DNA from 3 places in the Holdemania sp. genome. Region 2 is predicted to be linked to each of the others. Evidence: predicted binding sites of a transcription regulator. Region 2 holds the regulator's gene; each other region holds the start of a gene.
The links. Region 2 encodes Rex, which represses fermentation and respiration genes when NADH is low (regulators of the CRP and FNR family bind a similar motif). Its sites were predicted from a motif close to GTGAANNNNTTCAC; they were not measured.

Region 1 (3,201 bases), on a different contig from region 2:
TTGCAGGATTTCGAAAGCGTTGAGCCCCTTGTTCGCCTGATCGACGGTGCCCCATTGCTTTAAGCCTTTGCACCATACCTGCCGGCCGTCGCAATATTCCGCATAATACGGATTGACCGTGTTTACCTTGCGGATATATTCGTTGAAAATATCGTCGACGATCTTGCTGATGCTGGTAAAAATATCCCGGCCATACACGAAATACTGATCGAATGCCGTGCTGTTGGTGATATCGAACGAATAACCGCGGCTGCGGTACCATTCGGTATACACACGGTTCAAGCACAGTGAAATCTGACAGTAGATATTCGCGCGCAGACTCTGTTCCGGCCAGGTCGGATAAATTTCGCTGGACGCTACATTCTTAATGTAGTCCTTGAAGGTTACCGTCACATTCTGGGCGTTGGATGTCGGCCGGCCCAGATGCACGGTTACATATTTCGGGATAATTGGATAATCCAGAATGTACGGCGCGATTGATTCCTCGGCGTCGCCCGCGGCAACACTCTCGTTAAAGCCGCAGCAGCCCCCGCGCGAGCAGCCGCAGGAACGGGCCATGGAACGGGTCAGGGCATGTTCGGGAATCTCGATGAATTCCTCAAACTGCGGCGCCAGTTCCTCGTCGGCATTGAGCAGGTCCACCTGCAGCAGCGCTTCCTCCTGCGCAAAAATCTGAACGTTGCGGAATGTCCGGTCCGCAAATCCGGCCTTGGACACCGTTACATGCACCTGCGCGTACGGGGTTGTCTGGTTGTCGGGATTCAAGCTCAACTCGCGGTCGGGCGCTTCGATTCGAATTACCGGACTCTTCCCGTTCGCTCCGCTGCTTAACCGCAGGTTGATGGTCTGATCTTCGTTAGTCACCAAGATCGCCGCGCCTTCGATCGGCAGTGCTTGCTGAGCGACGGTTACTTCTACGATTAAAGTACCATATTGCATCGCTGTCACCTCCACTGCTACGATATGCGGCGGCGGCTTTTTCAGCTGGGCAGGCCGTCGGAATTCTGTCGATTTCTGAAGAATTTTGATGTAAGCGGTACCGGAAAAACTTTTTTTCAATGTAACCGTTTACTTGTGAAAAAGTTGTCATAAGCCTATTGCATCGTCCATTTCGGCATGCTATAATCACACCCGTAAAGACAAGTGAAACAATTCACAACAAGGAGGATATTCTGATGGAAGAAACACTTAGCCCGGCTCAGGCGGAAGTCAATCAATTAGTTGAAAACGGCTTGAAAGCCCTGGATGACTTTTTAAAGCTGGATCAGGATCAGGTCGACTACATCGTCGCCAAATGTTCGGTCGCAGCCCTGGATAAACACGGCGAATTAGCCAAACTGGCGATTGAGGAAACCAAGCGCGGCGTCTTTGAAGACAAGGCCACCAAGAATCTGTTCGCCTGCGAATATGTTGTCAATCATATGCGGCATCTGAAATCGGTCGGCGTCATCAAGGAAGACGAGGTTCAGGGATTAACCTATGTCGCCGAACCAGTCGGCGTCGTCGCCGGCGTCACCCCGGTCACCAATCCGACGTCCACCGCGATTTTCAAGAGTTTGATCTGTCTGAAGACGAGAAACCCGATCATCTTCGGTTTCCATCCGAATGCCCAGCAGTGCTCCGTTGCGGCCGCCAAGGTCGTCTATGAAGCGGCGGTCAAAGCGGGCGCGCCGAAAAACTGCATTCAGTGGATCGAACATCCGAGCATGGAAGCAACCTCAGCGCTGATGAATCATCCGGGCGTCGCAACGATCCTGGCTACCGGCGGCAACGCGATGGTCAAGGCGGCGTACAGCTGCGGCAAGCCGGCCCTGGGCGTCGGCGCGGGCAACGTTCCGGCTTACATTGAAACGACCGCCGATATCAAGCAGGCCGTCAACGACATCGCGCTGTCCAAGGCGTTCGACAACGGCATGATCTGCGCATCGGAACAAGCCGTCATCGTCGACAAGGAAATCTACGACGACGTCAAGGATCAGTTCAAAAATTACAATGTTCACTATGCGAATAAGAAAGAAAAAGAAATGCTCGAGCAGTACATGTTCGGCGTCAAGGCCTTCACCAAAAATGTCGGCGCAGCCAAGCTGAATCCGGATATCGTTGGCAAGTCCGCCGCCTGGATCGCCGAGCGGGCCGGCTTCACCGTCAATCCGCGCACCAGCATCATCATCGTCGAATGTAAGGAAGTCGGACCGAACGAACCGCTGACCCGCGAGAAATTATCGCCGGTGCTGGCCATGCTGAAAGCAGAATCGGTCGACGATGGGTTCGATAAGGCGGAAGCGATGGTCATGTTCAACGGCATCGGCCACAGCGCCGCCATCCACACTGCCAACGCGGATTTGGCCAAGCGCTTCGGCGAACGGATCAAAGCCTGCCGGATCATCTGGAATTCACCGAGCACCTTCGGCGGCATCGGCAACGTCTACAACTCCTTTATCCCATCCCTGACCCTGGGCTGCGGCTCTTACGGCCACAACTCCGTATCGGATAACGTCAGCGCCGTCAATCTGCTGAATATCAAGAAGATCGGAAAAAGGAGAAACAATATGCAGTGGTTTAAAGTGCCGTCCAAGATCTATTTTGAAAGAGATTCCATCGAATATCTCCACAGCATGCGGGATGTGGAGCGGGTCTTCATCGTTACCGACCGCTCGATGGTCGATCTGGGCTATGTCACCCGCGTTACCGATCAGCTGGAACAGCGCCGCAACAAGGTTCAGGTTCAGCTGTTCTGCGACGTCGAACCGGATCCGTCCATCCAGACCGTCAAGAAGGGCCTGAGCCTGATGCAGGCGTTCCGGCCGGATACGATCATCGCGATCGGCGGCGGTTCCTCGATGGACGCGGCGAAGGGCATGTGGTTATTCTACGAACAGCCGGACGTTAACTTTGACGATCTGAAGCAGAAGTTCATGGACATCCGCAAGCGGGCCTTCCGCTATCCGGAACTGGGCAAAAAGTCCAAGCTGGTCTGCATCCCGACGACTTCCGGCACCGGCTCAGAAGTAACGCCGTTCGCCGTCATTACCGATAAAGAGGAAAACAAGAAATACCCGCTGACCGATTACTCCCTGACGCCGACCGTCGCGATCGTCGACCCAGCCCTGACGATGAGTCTGCCGGCTTCGATTACTGCCGACACCGGCATGGACGTGCTGACGCATGCGACGGAAGCTTATGTTTCCACGCTGGCCTCTG
Region 2 (3,201 bases):
GGATGATATTTTGGCGATCGCGGTAACGCAGGGACCCGGTCTGGTCGGCTCGCTGCACGTCGGCGTCCAGGCTGCGAAAACCCTGGCCTGGTATTACGATAAACCACTGATCCCGCTGCATCACATCATCGGGCACATCTATGCCAACCGCTTCGTCGACGAACTGCGGTTCCCGATGATTGCGCTGGTGGTGTCCGGCGGTCATACCGAGCTGGTCTGGATGAAGGATGAATGGTCATTTGAAATCCTCGGCACAACGCAGGACGATGCGATCGGCGAGGCTTACGACAAGGTTTCCCGGGTGATGGGAACCGGATATCCGGGCGGCCCGGTCATTGATAAAATGGCGAAACAGGGACATCCGCATTACACCTTGCCGAAGCCAAAGACGGAAAAACCGCTTGATTTCTCCTTCAGCGGTCTAAAATCAGCGGTCCTGCAGCTGATCGACCGGGAAAGTAAAAAAGGTGAGGAGCTGAACAAGGAAGACCTTTCCTACGCTTTCCAGGAAGCGGCGCTGGACACGCTGCTGAAAAAGACGATGCAGGCGGTCAGGGAATTTAAACCGAAGCAGGTTGTGCTGGCAGGCGGCGTGGCGGCCAATTCGCGCCTGCGTGAGAAAATCTCGGAGATGATTCAGGAAACGCCGGAGGTTCATCTGACGATTCCGCCGTTATGGTGCTGCACGGACAATGCCGCGATGATTGGCGCCGCGGGATGGACGGCGTATACGCACGGTTTAAACGGCTCGTTGGACATCGCCGCGAACCCGTCGATGGAAATTGAAACAAGTTCAATTCATTAAATCATTCACAATTTAAAACAAGTGTGCTAGAATAATGCAGAAGGGGTTGATAGTATGCCAACAAAGTCAGTCCCTAAGGCTACACTGCAGCGTTATCCAATCTATCTGAAAGCTTTACGCAAACTCAAAAATTCCGGCGTAACCCGGATCATGTCCAAGGAGCTTTCGGAATATGTGGCTATTGAGTCCACGACGATCCGCCGGGATTTCTCATTCCTGGGATCGCTGGGGAAGCAAGGTTATGGCTATGACGTTGACCGCCTGATTGAAATATTCAACGAGCAGTTGGGCATGGGATTCGATGAGAAGATTATTCTTGTCGGAGCAGGCAACCTTGGGAAAGCTTTAATGAATTACAATCGCTGGAACCATGTTGTCGGCGAGATTGTATGTGCCTTTGACATCCGTCCGGAGTCTGTCGGGAAGACGCCAATTCCGGTTTACCACGTTGATGAAATGAAGGATAAGATTCCAGAAGGTTGTCGAATCGCGATCCTGTGCGTTTCGTCGAATGTTCAGGACGCAGCCGATCGTTTGATCGAATGCGGCATTACCGGGATTGTTGATTTCTCGCATGAGCATTTCCAGGTTCCCAAGGGAGTTCTGGTCAAGCCGATCGACGTTGTATCCACGATCCAGGAATTGGTTTTTGAAACCAACAATATGAAAAAGTAGAAGGCAGCGAAAAGAGAACGATCCTATTACTGAAGCACAGCGAGCCGGGCAGGGTGAAAGCCGGAGTTCAGTCAGGGAATGCGGAACACTCTGGGAGCCGGATCGGAGAACTGACAGTAGACGATCCCGTCGGCGGCGTTAACGCACCCTGAGGCCCGATGATTTTGCGATCATCCGGGTAAATGAGGATGGCACCACGTTGTTTAACGTTCCTTGATCAGGAACGTTTTTTTATTCATAAACAAACAAAAGGAGAAAAGTATGCTTACATTCATGACCGTCAGAGAACTTTACGAGATGGCCTGTTCCGGCAGCACCATGGAAACCGATCAGATCGAGTATGCCCAGCTGCAGGGATGGGTCAGAACCAACCGCAACAACGGCTCCATCGGATTTATCGAGCTGAACGACGGAACGTATTTCCGCAACGCCCAGCTGGTTTATTCTTCCGATCTGGCCAACTTTCAGGACGTGTCCAAATATCTGACCGGCACGGCGCTGACCGTCACGGGAAAAGTCGTGCTGACGCCGCAGGCAAAGCAGCCGTTTGAGCTGCAGGTCACAGAAGTGATTTTGGAAGGCGCCTGCGACAACACCTATCCGCTGCAGAAGAAACGGCATTCATTTGAGTATCTGCGCGAGATCGGACATCTGCGTCCGCGCAGCAACACCTTTAACGCGGTTTTCCGCGTCCGTTCGGTCCTGGCGATGGCGATCCATGAATTTTTCCAGGATCAGGGTTTTGTTTATGTCAACGCACCGATCATCACCGGCAACGACGCAGAAGGCGCAGGCGAGGTCTTTACTGTCACTACCCGTGAGGATGGCAACTACGAAGAGGACTTCTTCGGCAAGAAAGCAAACCTTACAGTTTCCGGTCAGCTGCAGGCGGAAGCGTTTGCGATGGCTTTCCGTGATGTTTATACCTTTGGCCCGACCTTCCGTGCGGAAAACTCCAACACAACGACCCATGCTTCTGAATTCTGGATGGTCGAACCGGAAATTGCGTTCGCAGATCTGGAAGATGATATGGATCTGATTGAAGATATGATCAAATACTGCATTCAGTACGTCATGGACAACTGTCCGGAAGAAATGAAATTCTTCAACCAGTTTATTGACAACACGTTATTGGAACGGCTGAATCATGTGCTGAACAGCGAATTCGTCCGGATGCCATACACCGAAGCGATCGATCATCTGTTGAAAGCCAGGAAAAAGTTTGAAAACCCGGTTTCCTGGGGAATGGATCTCAACACGGAGCATGAGCGCTATCTGTGCGAAGAAGTTGTAAAAGGTCCGGTCTTCCTGATCGATTATCCGAAGGATATCAAAGCGTTCTATATGCGGATGAACGATGACGGGAAAACTGTGGCAGCCTGCGATTTACTGGTGCCGGCAGTCGGTGAACTGGTCGGCGGTTCTCAGCGTGAAGAACGGCTGGAAGTGCTGCAGAGCCGAATGAAGGAAATGGGTGTTCATGAAGACGGACTGCAGTGGTATCTGGATCTGCGCCGCTATGGTGGCTGCCAGCATGCGGGCTTTGGTCTGGGCTTTGAACGATTCATCATGTATGTTACCGGAATGCAGAATATCCGCGATGTGATCCCGTTTGCCCGTACCCCGAAGAACTTATTGTTCTGATTGAGTTTTCCTTCAATCAACTCAGCAATTCAATTTAATTTTACTGAAGATGAACTGACAAATGAAAAAGAGTTAAA
Region 3 (3,201 bases), on a different contig from region 2:
TTGACGAAATAAAGTAAAATAATTAATTGCACACTCGGTGTGTAATTGAGATAAACCGAAATTCGCTAAATGATCAAATCGTTGTTTATACTCAACATTTTACACAACTAATTCTGAATTGACTCGATAAATTTCTCCATATTTTGAAATCTTTAAACTGAAATCAGATAAAAAAAAACGGATATTCATGCCTGAACATCCGCTCTTTCTTCGATATTGTTAATCTTGCTTAGTTTGCGTAAGCCGCCGCCTGCTGGCCGGCGATCCGTCCGAAGACGATGATATCCGCCACCGCGTTGCCGCCTAAACGGTTAGCGCCATGCACGCCGCCGGTGACTTCGCCCGCTGCGAACAGACCCGGAATCGGGTTGCCGGAAGCATCCAGAACTTCCGTGTTTGTGTTGATCTTCAGACCGCCCATCGTGTGGTGAACGCCCGGAGCCACTTTGATCGCATAATAAGGACCTTCGTCCAGCTTGTTCGCGAAGCTGGTCCGGCCGAATTCTTCATCCTTGCCGGCTTCGACGCAGGCATTCCACTTGTCCATTGTTTCAACTAACGCCGCGCCGTCAACGCCCATTGCCGCCGCTAACGCTTCAACGTCGGCGCCTTCCACCGTCAGGCCCTGCTTGATATATCCCGCGATAACGCTGGAAGCTTCGACCATCTTGTTGTCGACGATCAGCCATGCAAATCCGCCCGGCTGCGCAACTTCCGCTGCCGATACCGCATCACGCGTGCCGACTTCGTCAAAGAATCGCTTGCCTTCGCTGTTAACCAGAATCGCACCGTCGCCGCGCAGACCTTCTGTGATCAACGCGCTGGTTTCCTGAGAAACGGTCGGATGGATCTGGATCTGTTCCATATCCACAGTATCTGCGCCGATGGCCGTTGCCATCACGATGCCGTCGCCCGTCATGCCCGGAGCATTCGTGCAGACAAAGCCTTTATAATCTGGCTTGTATTTCAGAACCATTTCCGTATTCGCCGCAAAGCCGCCGGTCGCCAGAATAACTGCTTTGCCGGTATACGTCGTATCGCCCGCCTTGACGCCGGTAACCTTGCCGTCAGTAACGACTAATTCCGTCGCCGCCGTTTCCATTACAAACTGAACGCCTTTGTCTTCCGCTGCTTTTGTCAGCTTCGGAACCAGGTAAGAACCCACTGCGACTGTCTTGCCTTCGTCGTTGACCGGCTTGTGAATCCGCTTGACGCTCGCGCCGCCGAAGCTGCCGACCTGCGACAGGTTCGCGTCGATTGTCTTTAACCATTCAATGCCGTTCTTCGCTTCATTCGCCAGAACTTCAACTAAAGCGTGATCGTTCAGGTTCTTGCCGCCGACCAGCGTATCCAGCATAAACAGCTCTTCAGTATCAAAGTAACCTGTTGGATTGGCTTTGTATTCTTCATACTGCTTTTCAACCGTGGCTGTCAGCTCCGCTAAATCCGGATAGTTTTCCTTCGCGCTCGCCAGCATCTTTTCGACGCCCGCGTCTTCCGCGAAATCATTCTTATCCTGTTCCGGTGTATTCGCCGCGTTCATGCCGCCGGTAGAACGCGTGGTGTTGCCGCCAGTCATCGCTGCCTTTTCGATCACGATAACCGACTTGCCTGCGTTTACAGCTTCAATCGCCGCTGTCATGCCCGCTCCGCCGGCGCCTACGACGATAACGTCAGCTTCTGTCGCTGCCGCTTCCGGAGTCGGTGTTGCCTCATTGCCGTCGTTCTTCGGCGTGCTGGAGCAGCCCGCCAGAAGCATCAAGCTGGCAAGAGTAAGAGCAACTAATTTTTTCATTTCATTCTCTCCTTTGCAAATGCTTTTGCGTTTTTATAGTAATCAATTTAAGCCGGAGAATCAAGAAATTTTTCACAAATTATACACAATTTACTAAAACCTGTTGTTTTCCAGCTTTCTTTCATAACGAAAGGAAATTAATAACGGATTATTGAGTTATTAATCTTCGAATTTACGACGTTCTGCTAACGAATGATTTTGATCAATGCCTGACAATGCAGCTCCATTACCGGCTGCCAGCCCAGCCGACGATAAAAGCTCAGCGTTTCTGCAACGTCGTCGCTCAACAGGATTTTCTGACGGACTTGCGGATATCTGTCCGACATGGTTTTTAAAAGCAGGGTTCCCCATCCCTGATTCTGAATCGACGGGTCGACGATCAGATCCTGAATATAGAGGATTGTTTCACCATCGCCCACCGCCCGCACAAACCCCATCAGCCGGTCTTGTTCATCGCAGAGTTCAAGCACGCAGAGCGAGTGATCGAAAGCGGGTTTTATCCGTTCCGGCTGACTTAAATAGGCCGTCCAGCCGACAGCTTCATACAGCCTCAGAATTTCGTTTTCCCGGCCTGAACGCAGGTTTTGAATGATCATGGCGAGCCTCCTTTTCTTATCAATCCAACAACGCCGATCAGTTTGACCGCTGGCGGTTGGATTGCTTTGGCGTTTGGACAGCCAGTTTCAGTTTATGCTTGCCGCTTCGGTTTCCCGCAGGAAGTAAAAGAAAGAACCGCGCCCGCAGTTCTTAGTTTTCCATTTTCCTCTGCGCGCTTTCCAAAGCCGCTTTCAATTCATCATAATCCGAAAAGACCAACGTCCAGTTCAGCCAGCGGAAGACTTCCTGCCAGGTTTCCAGGCGATATAAACCGAGCGGACATTCGATCAGCACCGCAAGCAGCGATTCCTGATAAGCCGGTTTTCGTAAATCCGTCAGCTCCGCGGCGTTCACTTCATTTTTTAAAAAGATCAGAATATGCTCAATCGCGCTGTTGATCCCGAAAACTTCCATGCCATTCACCTGTCTTTCCCTGTCTGTCTCAAAAAGTAGACTTTATGCACCAGTCCTGATTATGTCAAAAATGAGAGGTTTTTCCATTAATTCTAATTATATTTCAATCGTCAGGTAAAGTCTACTTTTTCATCCATTTCCTGGAAATATGCACGAATTTTCTCGATTCCATAGAAAAAGATCCGTTTTCTGATCCCGGATCTTTCTTCGTTTTGTTATAAAGGAGGTTCGCTCAGTCCTGAACTGACGATTATTTGACTTCCTGAATATTCCCGCTTTTATCCGCCAGAATGACGCTGACATTCAGCTTGTTTTTGACCACCTTCGGAATCTCGCTCCATTGCTTGCGGTACACTGAAGAATCGTTAAAAGCGACGCTGTATCGAACGGAGCTG

Region 1: adhE (bifunctional acetaldehyde-CoA/alcohol dehydrogenase) is a predicted target of Rex. The motif match lies at 1,144-1,157, and genes of this name have one in related genera.
Region 3: AC5OW4_RS02615 (flavocytochrome c) is a predicted target of Rex. The motif match lies at 1,858-1,871, and genes of this name have one in related genera.

Annotation. Positions count from the first base shown of each region.
Region 1 covers NZ_CFQZWI010000002.1:89,588-92,788, reverse strand. Annotated here, with positions in the region: gene AC5OW4_RS00895 (peptidoglycan-binding domain-containing protein) at 1-939, opposite strand, end outside; gene adhE (bifunctional acetaldehyde-CoA/alcohol dehydrogenase) at 1,176-3,201, shown strand, end outside.
Region 2 covers NZ_CFQZWI010000145.1:65-3,265, reverse strand. Annotated here, with positions in the region: gene tsaD (tRNA (adenosine(37)-N6)-threonylcarbamoyltransferase complex transferase subunit TsaD) at 1-805, shown strand, start outside; gene AC5OW4_RS14275 (redox-sensing transcriptional repressor Rex) at 860-1,480, shown strand; gene asnS (asparagine--tRNA ligase) at 1,742-3,124, shown strand.
Region 3 covers NZ_CFQZWI010000007.1:50,898-54,098, reverse strand. Annotated here, with positions in the region: gene AC5OW4_RS02615 (flavocytochrome c) at 230-1,795, opposite strand; gene AC5OW4_RS02610 (GNAT family N-acetyltransferase) at 1,981-2,391, opposite strand; gene AC5OW4_RS02605 (hypothetical protein) at 2,543-2,806, opposite strand; gene AC5OW4_RS02600 (AT hook domain-containing protein) at 3,057-3,201, opposite strand, start outside.